2 regions of the Kitasatospora sp. NPDC005751 genome follow, and region 1 is predicted to be linked to the other one. Evidence: riboswitches for the same ligand, from Rfam matches in the RefSeq annotation. Region 1 holds a riboswitch; the other holds the start of a gene.
What was found. A riboswitch is a leader RNA that binds a small molecule or an ion and turns the genes downstream of it on or off. The one in region 1 is predicted to bind glycine.

Region 2: linked by a shared signal. The riboswitch ahead of gcvT (glycine cleavage system aminomethyltransferase GcvT) and the one ahead of gcvP (aminomethyl-transferring glycine dehydrogenase) in region 1 are both predicted to bind glycine.

Annotation. Positions count from the first base shown of each region.
Region 1 is NZ_JBEXYC010000017.1:123,864-129,757, forward strand. It holds gene ABZ497_RS18410 (DUF5999 family protein) at 215-406, shown strand; gene gcvP (aminomethyl-transferring glycine dehydrogenase) at 516-3,416, opposite strand; glycine riboswitch at 3,656-3,759, opposite strand; gene ABZ497_RS18420 (DUF2382 domain-containing protein) at 3,983-5,260, shown strand; gene ABZ497_RS18425 (MFS transporter) at 5,403-5,894, shown strand, end outside.
Region 2 is NZ_JBEXYC010000002.1:45,448-51,341, reverse strand. It holds gene glyA (serine hydroxymethyltransferase) at 1-109, opposite strand, end outside; gene gcvH (glycine cleavage system protein GcvH) at 250-627, opposite strand; gene gcvT (glycine cleavage system aminomethyltransferase GcvT) at 762-1,883, opposite strand; glycine riboswitch at 2,113-2,219, opposite strand; gene ABZ497_RS02955 (enhanced serine sensitivity protein SseB C-terminal domain-containing protein) at 2,484-3,266, shown strand; gene ABZ497_RS02950 (enhanced serine sensitivity protein SseB C-terminal domain-containing protein) at 3,413-4,354, shown strand; gene ABZ497_RS02945 (ABC transporter permease) at 5,014-5,894, shown strand, end outside.

The DNA.
Region 1 (5,894 bases):
GTAGTTGTGGCGCATGTCACGAAATTGCTGCGCGATCGCCCCGGGATGCCGACACTGGGAACCAGCGTGGAAGGACCCCCTGTCCTACCCACTTGAGCGCCGGTCCACACCTGGCCCGGCGCCGGACAGGATCCGACTACCGCGGCGGCTCCCGCCGGTCACCCGGCGGCGCCGCACCACGGGGAGGATCGCCAAGCGAAGCGAGGGTACGCGTATGTGCCAGCACCGTCCTGAGTGCCCGTCGGCGGAGTCCGAGGACCGCGAGGCGGCCGTACCGGTGGCCTGCCACCCGGAGCAGGGCTGGAGCCTGCTCTGCAACGGCGTCCTGGTCTTCGAGGACACCGGCGAACTGCTGCCCGACGGCCGGGTGATCGCCCCGCGCCGCCCCGTCGCACACGCCGCCTGACCGGCCGGCGGCGGGGTCGGCCGCCGAGCGGCACCGGCGACGCAGGACAACGGGCAGGGCCCCGGCGGAGAAGACTCCGCCGGGGCCCTGCCGTACCGCGTCAGTCGGCTCAGGAGCCGTACTCGTCCAGCGGCGGGCAGGAGCAGACCAGGTTGCGGTCGCCGTACGCGCCGTCGATCCGGCTGACCGGCGGCCAGTACTTGTCCGCCGGGTTCACGCCCGCCGGGAAGACGGCCTCCTGGCGCGAGTAGCCGTGCGCCCAGTCACCGGCCAGCGCGCCCGCGGTGTGCGGGGCGTTGCGCAGCGGGTTGTCCTCGGCCGGCCACGCGCCCGAGCCGACCTTGTCGATCTCGGCCCGGATCTCGATCATCGCGTCGCAGAAGCGGTCGATCTCGTGCAGGTCCTCGGACTCGGTCGGCTCGATCATCAGGGTGCCGGCCACCGGGAAGGACATCGTCGGCGCGTGGAACCCGTAGTCGATCAGGCGCTTGGCGATGTCGTCCACCGTCACGCCGGTCTCCTTGGTGAGCGGGCGCAGGTCGATGATGCACTCGTGCGCGACCAGGCCGCCGGGACCGGTGTAGAGCACCGGGAAGTGCGGGGCCAGGCGCTTGGCGATGTAGTTGGCGTTCAGCACCGCCACCTGGGTGGCCCGCTTGAGTCCCTCCCCGCCCATCAGCCGGACGTACGCCCAGGAGATCGGCAGGATGGCCGCCGAGCCCCACGGGGCGGCCGAGATCGGGCCGACGCCGGTGGCCGGGCCCGCCTCGGACTGCAGCGGGTGGTTCGGCAGGTACGGCGCCAGGTGCGCGCGCACCGCCACCGGGCCGACGCCCGGGCCGCCGCCGCCGTGCGGGATGCAGAAGGTCTTGTGCAGGTTCAGGTGCGAGACGTCCGCGCCGAACTTGCCCGGCTTGGCGAGGCCGACCAGGGCGTTCAGGTTGGCGCCGTCCACGTAGACCTGGCCGCCGGCCTCGTGCACCAGGGCGCAGATGTCGGTGATCTGGGTCTCGTACACGCCGTGGGTGGACGGGTAGGTGACCATCAGCACCGCGAGGTTGTCGCGGTGCTGCTCGATCTTCGCCCGGAGGTCCTCGACGTCCACGTCGCCGTCGACCAGGGTCTTGACCACGACCACGCGCATACCGGCCATCACGGCGGAGGCCGCGTTGGTGCCGTGCGCGGAGGACGGGATCAGGCAGACGTCGCGCTGCACGTCGCCGTTGGCGTGGTGGTAGGCGCGGACGGCCAGCAGACCGGCCAGCTCGCCCTGCGAGCCGGCGTTCGGCTGGATCGAGACGGCGTCGTAGCCGGTGACCTCGACCAGCTGCTGCTCCAGCTGGCGGATCAGGGTGAGGTAGCCCTGGGCCTGGTCGATCGGCGCGAACGGGTGCAGCTGGCCGAACTCCGGCCAGGTCACCGACTCCATCTCGGTGGTCGCGTTGAGCTTCATGGTGCAGGAGCCCAGCGGGATCATGCCGCGGTCCAGCGCGTAGTCGCGGTCCGACAGGCGGCGCAGGTAGCGCAGCATGGCGGTCTCCGAGCGGTGGCTGTGGAAGACCGGGTGGGTCAGGTACTCGTCCTCGCGCAGCAGCGCGGCCGGCAGCGCCTCGGCGCTCTCCGGGGTCTCGACGCCCTCGACGCCGAACGCGGCCCAGACGCCCGCCAGGTGCTCGCGGGTGGTGGTCTCGTCGGTGGAGACCGAGATCCGGTCCTCGCCGTCCTGGTACACGTTGATGCCGTGGGCGCGGGCGGCCTCGGCGATCGCGGCGGCGCGGCCGGGGACGACCGCGGTGACGGTGTCGAAGAACTCGCCGTGCAGCAGCTCGACGCCGCCGGCCCGCAGGCCCTCGGCGAGGGCGGCGGCGTAGCGGTGGGTGCGGCGGGCGATGTCGGCCAGGCCGTCCGGGCCGTGGTAGACGGCGTACATCGAGGCCATCACGGCCAGCAGCACCTGGGCGGTGCAGATGTTGCTGGTGGCCTTCTCGCGGCGGATGTGCTGCTCGCGGGTCTGCAGGGCCAGCCGGTAGGCGCGGTTGCCGTCGGCGTCGACGGAGACGCCGACCAGGCGGCCGGGCAGCGAGCGGGCGTACTCGGCGCGCACCGAGAGGTAGCCGGCGTGCGGGCCGCCGAAGCCCATCGGCACGCCGAAGCGCTGCGAGGTGCCGCAGGCGATGTCGGCGCCGAGCGAGCCCGGGGACTTCAGCAGGGTCAGCGCCAGCAGGTCGGCGGCGACGGCGACGATCGCACCGAGGCCGTGGGCCTGCTCGATCACCGGGGCGAGGTCGCGGACCACACCGGTCGCGCCGGGGTACTGGAGCAGCACGCCGAAGACGCCGCGCTCGGCGATCTCGGCCGGGATGCCGGCGGAGAGGTCGGCGACGACGACCTCGACGCCGGTCGGCTCGGCGCGGGTCCGGATCACCGCGACGGTCTGCGGCAGGGTCTCGACGTCGACCAGGAAGACGCCGCCCTTGACCTTGGTGACACGGCGGGCCAGGGACATCGCCTCGGCGGCCGCGGTGCCCTCGTCCAGCAGCGAGGAGCCGGAGGTGGGCAGACCGGTGAGGTCGGAGACCACGGTCTGGAAGTTGAGCAGCGCCTCGAGACGGCCCTGCGAGATCTCCGGCTGGTACGGCGTGTACGCGGTGTACCAGGCCGGGTTCTCCAGGACGTTGCGCAGGATCACCGGCGGGGTGAAGGTGCCGTAGTAGCCCAGGCCGATCATCGGCTGGAGGACGGTGTTGCGACCGGCCAGCTCGCGCAGCTCGGCGAGGACCTGGGCCTCGCTGCGGCCGGCGGGCAGGTCCAGCCCGGTGATGGAGCGGATCGCCTCGGGCACGGCGGTGGCGGCGAGCTCGTCCAGCGAGCCGTAGCCCACCTGGGCCAGCATCTTCTCCTGCGCGGCGACGTCGGGGCCGATGTGGCGGTTCTCGAAGGGGCTGGCCTGCTCGAGCTCGGTGAGGGTCACGGGGGTGGTGGTGCGTCCCGCGTTCGGCTGGGCGTTCATGGTGGTCGAGGCCTCCTGGTCACGGACCGGCGGGGGTACGCACGCCGGGCGGCACCGCCGCTGCGGACGACAGCGGACAGGCCTGGGGCGGACGGACCCGACAGGCCTCCCCCTCTGTCATCGGGACCTGAGAGCTTCACCCGCGCGAGGCGCTGTGGCGCCCCGCCGGCTTGCACCGTCGGTGAGGGTGGTGCCGCCGGCTCCCTCGCCGGCAGTCCTGCCCTGCTTTCCAGAGTGACCTATCCCACACGGTACGGATGCCTGAGAGATTCCGGGGAGGAGTTGCTCCTTCGGCGCCCCGACCAGCGACTTCCGCTCTCGGGGACTCTCCCGAGCGGGCTCGGCGGTCGCGCCCAGGGTACCAGCGGCAGGCGCCTCGATCACGGGTGCGTCCTGGCAGGTGAGCAGCCGGTCCGTGACCCGGACGGCGCAGCACCGGGCCCGTCCGGCCGCACCCCGGTCGCGCCGGTCCGGTTCATGGCTTTTGGTGTGAAGTGGCGGATGGGACGGGCGGGCCGGCCGCCGGCCTGCGGGCGTTCCGCAGGCGCAACGCACTGGAGGAAAGAGTGCAGACCGATATCGACCCCCGGGACCTCATCGGCCACAAGGCGGTCGACCGCAACGGAGACAAGATCGGCACGGTCGACGAGGTGTACCTGGACGACGCCACCGGGCAGCCCGAATGGGCGGCCGTCCGGACCGGCATCTTCGGCCGGGACGCCTTCGTCCCCCTGACCACGAGCGAGTTCTCCGGCGACGAACTGCGGGTGCCCTACGACAAGTCCCTGGTGAAGGAGTCACCGGACTTCGGCGTGGGCCAGCACCTCTCACCCGCCCAGGAGCTCCAGCTCTACCGCTACTACGGGCTGGACACCCAGGTGGACGGCCGGCCGTCGGCCGGCGACGGCTCCGAGCCGGCCGACCTCGACTTCGGCAGCGTGCCGGCCGCCGCCCCGGCGGCAGCGGCGGGCACCGCCGCGGTGGCGGGCGCCGCCGCGGCGAAGCCCGCCGACCAGTCGGCCTCGGCGGCCCCGGCGAAGCCGCTCGCCTTCCACTCGGCCGACAGCATGGCCCCGCCCCTCACCGTCCCCCCGGCCGCCGACCTCGGCAAGCCGTCCGAACCTGCTACGGAGCCCAACGTGCGGACCCTCGACGCCACCGCGCCCGCCACCACCCCGTCGGCGCCCGTCGCACCGGAGCAGCGCCCGCCGGCGGCCCCGCTCGTCACGGGCGGCCCCGACGGCGCCGAGGTAGCGGCCCCCCGGGCCGCCACCTCCGGCACCCCGGCGCCCGACCGCGCGGGCGCGGCCTCGTCGGCGCCGAACGCTCCGGTGGAGATCACCTGCCGTGAGGAACGGCTGGACATCACCACCGAGTGGCATGTCGTGGGCACCGCGAAGCTGCGCAAGTACGTGACCAGCGAGGCGGTGGAGCGCCGGGTGCCGGTGGTCCGCGAGCGGGTCCGGGTGGAGCGGACGCCGGTCGGCGAGGCGGAGCGGGCCTCGTTGAGCGACAAGGACATCGCCGAGGCGGTGGAGGAGGTCACGCTGCGCGAGGAGCGGCCGGTGGTCCGCAAGTACCTGGCGCCGATCGAGCGGGTCCGCCTGGTCGTCGAGCGCTACACCGACGAGGAGGTGATCCGGGACGAGCTGCGGCGCGAGCACGTCGAGGTCCACGACAACACCGCGGCCGCCCCGACCCCGGGCCCCTCGTCCAACCACGCCCCGTCCGCCACTCCCGACGGCGCCGCCGGGCGCCCGGGCAGCGGCGAACACGAGGGCGCCGGCGGGCACTTGGGCGCTGGCGAGCCGTCGCGGGCGGCCCCGCTGAGGCCACTCGCCTGACGGTCCGACCCAGGGACCCCGGACCTCCACGGTCCGGGGTCCTTCGACTTTGCCAAAGCTTCACCGATCGATATTTGACACACTGAAGTATCTCCCGGCATGGTTGCTTCAGTTCATTCACTATGTACGGGAGGAAGCAACCGTGAGTGAGGCACCACAGCCCACCACCGCGGCCGAGAAGCAAAGCAGCGCCCGGGTCCTGCCGGCCCTCATCCTGGCGATGCTGTCGTTCAGCGTGGTGCAGACCGCGGTCGTTCCGATCCTGCCCTCGCTGGCCAAGGAGCTCGACGTCTCGGGCTCCAGCATCACCTGGCTGATGACGGCCAACCTGCTCTCGGCCGCCGTGCTGACCCCCCTGCTGGGCCGCTTCGGCGACCTGCGCGGTCGCAAGCCGATGCTGCTGATCTCGCTGGCCGGTCTCGTCGCGGGCTCGGCGCTCGCCGTCAGCACCCACTCCTTCACCTGGCTGGTCGTCGCCCGCGTCCTCCAGGGCGCCGGCGGTGGCGTGCTGCCGCTGGCCATCAGCATCGTCCGCGACGAGCTGCCGAAGCAGAAGGTCACCGGTGGCGTCGCCGCCATCAGCGCCTCGATGGGCGTCGGCAGCGGCCTCGGCCTGGTCGCCACCGGCCTGCTG
Region 2 (5,894 bases), on a different contig from region 1:
TCTCGGAGGCGATCATTTCCAGGGTGGTCTGCTGGCGGTGCAGCTCGGCGTCGACCGCGGCGGCGATCTCCGGGTCGAGCGAGTGCAGGGACTGGTTGAGAACCGTCATGGTGTGGTCTTCCCAGGGAGGAGAGAAGGAGGTGCCGCGCCTGGCACGCCCCACGGAAGGGTGGCGGCGGGCGACCGGAGGGCGGAGGAGGCCCGGTGGCCGGGGCGGCCGCCGCACTGCGGCCACCCCGAACGGCCGGCTCAGGCCGGGTTGGTCAGGGCGTTGTACTCGTCGGCGCTGAGCAGCTCGTCGGTCGACTCGACGCGCACCTTGAACAGCCAGCCACCCTCGAACGGGGCGCTGTTGACCAGGGAGTTGTCGTCCAGGACGTCCTGGTTGACCTCGGTGATCTCGCCGGTGACCGGCGAGTACAGGTCGCTGACCGACTTGGTGGACTCCAGCTCGCCACAGGTCTCACCGGCGGTCACGGTCTCGCCGACCTCGGGCAGCTGCACGTAGACGATGTCACCGAGCGCGTCGGCGGCGTGGGCGGTGATGCCGACCGTGGAGACACCGTCCTCGACGGCGGTCAGCCACTCGTGCTCCTTGGTGTACTGCAGGTGCTGGGGGTTGCTCATGGCGTCATTCTCCAGGATGGGAAGCGGGTACGACGAAGCGGGCCGCCGGACGGACGGCTTCGACGTGGATCTTCGGGGTGGTCAGGCCCGGGCGGGCGCGCTCGTGAGGCCTCGGCGGGCGCGCCCGAGGGGCGTCAGCGGGCGCGCTTGTAGAACGGCAGCGCCACGACCTGCACCGGCTCGTGCTTGCCGCGCACGTCCACCGCGACGGTGGCGCCCGGGGCGGCGTGCGCCGCGTCCACATAGGCGATCGCGATCGGCTTGCCCAGCGTGGGGGAGGGCGCGCCCGAGGTGATCCGGCCGATCGGCGCGCCGTCGGCGGTCACCACGGTGTACTCGGCGCGCGGCACGCGCTTGCCCTCGGAGACCAGGCCGACCAGCACCCGCGGCGGGTTGGCCTCGGCCGCGGCGGCGGCCTGCTCCAGGGCCTTGCGGCCGACGAACGCGCCCTCGTTGGTGGTCTTGTCGAAGCGGACCACCCGGCCGAGGCCGGCGTCGAAGGGGGTCAGGTCGGTGGAGAGCTCGTGCCCGTAGAGCGGCATGCCGGCCTCCAGGCGCAGCGTGTCGCGGCAGGAGAGGCCGCAGGGGACGAGGCCGCGGCCGGTGCCGGCCTCGGTCAGCGCCGTCCAGATGTGCGCGGCGTCGCCCGGGTTGCAGAAGATCTCGAAGCCGTCCTCGCCGGTGTAACCGGTGCGGGCGAGCAGCACGTCGCGGCCGGCCACCTGGGCCGGGAGGATCGCGTAGTACTTCAGGCCGGGCAGGTCGGCCTCGGTGGTGTCGGCCAGGATCGCGGTGGACTCCGGGCCCTGGACGGCGATCAGCGAGTAGGTGTCGCGGTCGTCGGTGACGACGGCGTCGTAGCCCTTCGCGCGGGCGATCAGCTCGTCCAGCACCAGCTGGGCGTTGGAGGCGTTGGCGACGACCAGGAAGGCGTCCTCGCGCAGGCGGTAGACGATCAGGTCGTCCAGGATGCCGCCGTCCTCGGCGCAGATCATGGTGTAGCGGGCCCGCAGCTCGCCGAGCGCGGAGACGAAGCCGACCAGCGCGTGGTCCAGCATCGCGCCGGCCTGCGGGCCGGTCACGGTGATCTCGCCCATGTGGGAGAGGTCGAACAGACCGGCCTTGGTGCGGACGGCGAGGTGCTCCTCGCGCTCGCTGCCGTAACGCAGCGGCATGTCCCAGCCGGCGAAGTCGGTCATGGTCGCGCCGAGGGCGCGGTGCAGCGCGTCGAGCGCGGTGAGGCGGAGGGACGACATGGCCTGGAACTCCTCGGTCTGGGCACTCAGGTGTGCGCACGCCGGACCGGACCCGCTCGGGGACCGAGCCTGCGCGCGGGCATGCGGCGGCTGGGTCTCCCCATCTGTCGTCGAACCTGAGAGCTTCACCGCACGCGGGCCCGCAGCGCTTCACAGCTAACAGGACAGCATGGCGGCTTGCACCGTGGGTGGGCGCGCGACAGGGCCGTGCGCCGCTTTCCAGATGTGCCTAACCCGTGCGGTAGGGGGGCCTGAGAGATTCCGGGGAGGACTTGCTCCTTCGGCGCCGGCTGTACCGCCTCTCGGGGGTACTCCGGACTCTCCCGCGCGGGTTCGAGCGGCCGGTATGGAGTTGAGGTTCTCGGCGGGGAACACCCGCAGACGCGGACATCATGGCACGTCCCGGCGGAAGACGGGAGAGGGGCCCCGGGCCCGGCCCCGCCCGGCGGGCCCGGCCCGCACCCGCCACCGGTAGCCCACCGGTACCGCCCCGGCCCCGTACCGACCGGTACCGGCGCGCACCGCGGCCCCGGCCGCGGGCCCGCTAGGCTGCTCGGCGTCGGCGGACAGAGGGCGGTACAGCGGCGGATGGGGTACCCGGTGGAGCAGCAGCAGGGGTGGGGCGGCCCGGAGGCGGCGCCGCCCGGCGGTGGATGGCCCGCGAACGAGCTGGAGCAGGTGCTCACGGCCGCGCTCGGCGATCCCGGCGCGACCCCCCGGGTGTTCGAGGTGCTCGCCCGCAGCCAGGTGTGGATCCCGCTGCCGGCCGGCGGCGACCCGCAGGGCCAGGCCCTGGACCTGCCGACCATCGAGCTGGCCGGCGACCCCTACGTCCCGGTCTTCTCCTCGCAGGAGGTGCTCCTCCAGCAGGCGCCCGGGATGGCCTTCGCGATCGCGCCGGTCTGGGAGTTCGCCCGCGGGCTGCCGCTGGGCGTGGGCATCGCGGTGAACCCGGAGGCGCCGGTGGGCATCCCGGTGCCGCCGCAGGGCGTCGCCGAGCTGCGGCGCGGGCCGCGCGAGGACCGCTGGGACGCCCCGGAGGCACCGACCGGCGGCCGGGTGGCGCTGCGCGAACCGGTGCCGGGCGAGGACCCGGAGGCCTTCCTGGCCGCCTGCCGGTACGAGCTCTCGGGCCTGCCCGGCGTCCTGACCGCCAGGCGGGCGCTGGCCAGCGTGGAGGGCGAGCCGACGGTGATGTTCGTCGGCGTCCAGCTCGATCCGGCGGCCCCGGCCGAACCGGCCGCCGTGAACGAGGCCCTGGGCCGTGCGCTGGGAACCGCGCCGCTGCCCGGCGGCGTCCACCTCGTACTGCTCGACCTCGCGGAGGACCCCGTGGTCGAGTGGCTGCTCAACCGGGTCCAGCCGTTCTACGCACGGATGTGACGCGTTCCTCCTCGCCCGGCACCGGGCCGGAGGCCACCGCCGGGCACGTCGGCGTGGCGGTGGCGGGTGGCGCCCCATAGGGTGCCTGCAGATGACCGCCGGGCCGGCGGCAGGTGAGAGAAGAAGAGGCGCAGCGAGGTGGGCGCATGAGTGCGGGAGCGGTAGCGGGCGGTGCACCGGGGCCCTGGGGCCAGGCACCCGCCGGGCGCCCCGGCGCGGATCCGAGAGCGCTGGAGCACGCCCTGCGCGAGGTCGCGCCGGAACGCTGGGAGGCGTACGAGGCACTGCTGCACGCGCTGGCCGCGGGGCAGGTCTGGATGCTGCTCTGGCACGGTACGCCGGGCAGTCCGGACGCCCAGTACGGGAACATGGAGATCAGCGGCCACGGCTACGCGCCGGCCGTCACCTCGCCCGAGCAGCTGGCGGCGTCCGGCTGGGCGCGGGCGCACGAGGTGATCTCGGGGCGCGAGATCGCCGCCTCGCTCTATCGCACCCGCTGGGGCCTCTGGCTGAACCCGCACGCCCCCGGCGGCGGCGTCGGGGTGCCCTGGGCGGACCTGCGCCGGATCGCGGCCGGCCTGGACCGGCTGCCGGCCGGGCCGCTGAAGCTGAGCGAACCGCAGGTGCAGGCCCAGCAGTTCTTCGCGCTGCTGGAGCGGCAGGCGGTCGAGGTGCGGGCGGTCAAGGCGTTGCGCCGGGCCTGGGTGCAGCCCTCCGTGGGCGAACCGTACCTGGCCATCGGACTTGAGCTGTACGAGAGTTCGCCGCCCACGGTGGAGGCCGTCCGGGCGCTGATGCAGCGCGCGATCGCGGTCGCGCCGGAGGGGCTCGCGGTCTCCACCGTCGCCATGGGGGACGAGTACGACCCGGTGGCGCTCTGGATGCGGGCCAACGCGCGGCCGTTCTACGACCGCGAGGCGGGCGGCCACGGCCGCTCGCAGGCCGCGCCGTACCCGCCGGTGCCGCCGCCGCCCTACGCCTCGCAGGCGGGCCCGGCGTACGGCTACGGCACCCAGGCGCCCGGCCCGGTGTGGCCGGGGCAGCAGCCGCCGCCGCAGCAGCCCTGGCCCGGCTACCCGGGGCGCTGACGCCCGCACGGTCGACGCGGCGTGCGCCGGGCGTTCCGCCGCCCGTGCCGGGGCTCCGGGCATTGCGGTGTCGGCAGCGCACGCCGGGCATTCCGGCGCCCGCACCCCAACTCCGGGCAGACCAGGTGTTCGTGTCCCAACTACGGGCACTTCGGACACCTGTCGCAAGCACGGATGTTCGGGTGTTCTCGGCGCGATAACGGGTAGTCCGGGTATATGCACCCAAAGCCCTCCACCAGGACCGACATGACGATCCGTCATGTCGGTCCTGGCATTTCCGGTCGGATTTCCGGCTGGTTCGGTGCAGCCCCTTGACATGCATGTAACAGCTGTGTGAAGAGGGATATGCCGAAGATCCAGAGGTGCATGCCGACAGATCACAGTTGGGCATCTCTCGGTTGTCAGGGCTGGCGCAAGCCAGTTCGGATGGCAGAGAGTTCTGCGCAACGCACCGCGCGTACTGGGTGCCCCACGAGGGTGAACGCGCTGGCGGACCGCTTGAGCCTCGCGACGCCCATCCCGCGCGGCCGCAGTACCCGAGCACGTCGCACCGCTGAACACCCGCACCTGAACCTCCGCACGTCCGCACCAGCCGTACCGCCGAACCGGCGACCGGCACCCGTGGGCCGGCCACCGTCGGCGAGGGGACCGAACTGACCATGACCGCACCCATCAAGACCGCCGGGAACACGCCGGAGGCAGCCGCCGCCGCGAGCCCGGCCACGAAGATCGAGGGCCGCTCGCTCGGCCGGATCGCCTGGACCCGTTTCAAACGGGACAAGGCCGCCGTCGCCGGCGCCGTCGTGGTGATCCTGCTCGTCCTGCTGGCCGTGCTGGCCAAGCCGATCGAGTCGATGTTCGGCCTGGACCCCGACGCCCTCAACCAGGACCTCCTGGACGCCAACCTCGGTGGTCTGCCGTTCGGCGACTGGGGCGGCATGAGCCTCGACCACCCGCTCGGCGTGGACCCGCTGCAGGGCCGTGACCTGCTCTCCCGCGTCATCGAGGGCTCCTGGGTCTCGCTGCTCGTCGCCTTCGGGGCGACGCTGCTCTCCAACACCCTCGGCACCGTGCTCGGCGTGATGGCCGGCTACTACGGCGGCTGGGTGGACGCCCTGATCAGCCGGGTGATGGACGTCTTCCTGGCGTTCCCGCTGCTGCTCTTCGCCATCGCGATCTCCGCCTCGCTCCAGGGCGGCGCGTTCGGCCTGCACGGCCTCCCGCTGCACATCGGCGTGCTGATCTTCGTGATCGGCTTCTTCAACTGGCCCTACATGGGCCGGATCGTGCGCGGCCAGACCCTCTCACTGCGTGAGCGCGAGTTCGTCTACGCGGCCCGCAGCCTGGGCGCCCGGGGGCCGTTCATCCTGTTCAAGGAGCTGCTGCCCAACCTGGTCGGTCCGATCCTGGTCTACTCGACCCTGCTGATCCCGACCAACATCCTCTTCGAGGCGGGCCTCAGCTTCCTCGGCGTCGGCATCCAGGCCCCGCAGGCCTCCTGGGGCGGGATGCTCAACGACGCGATCAAGTACTACCAGGT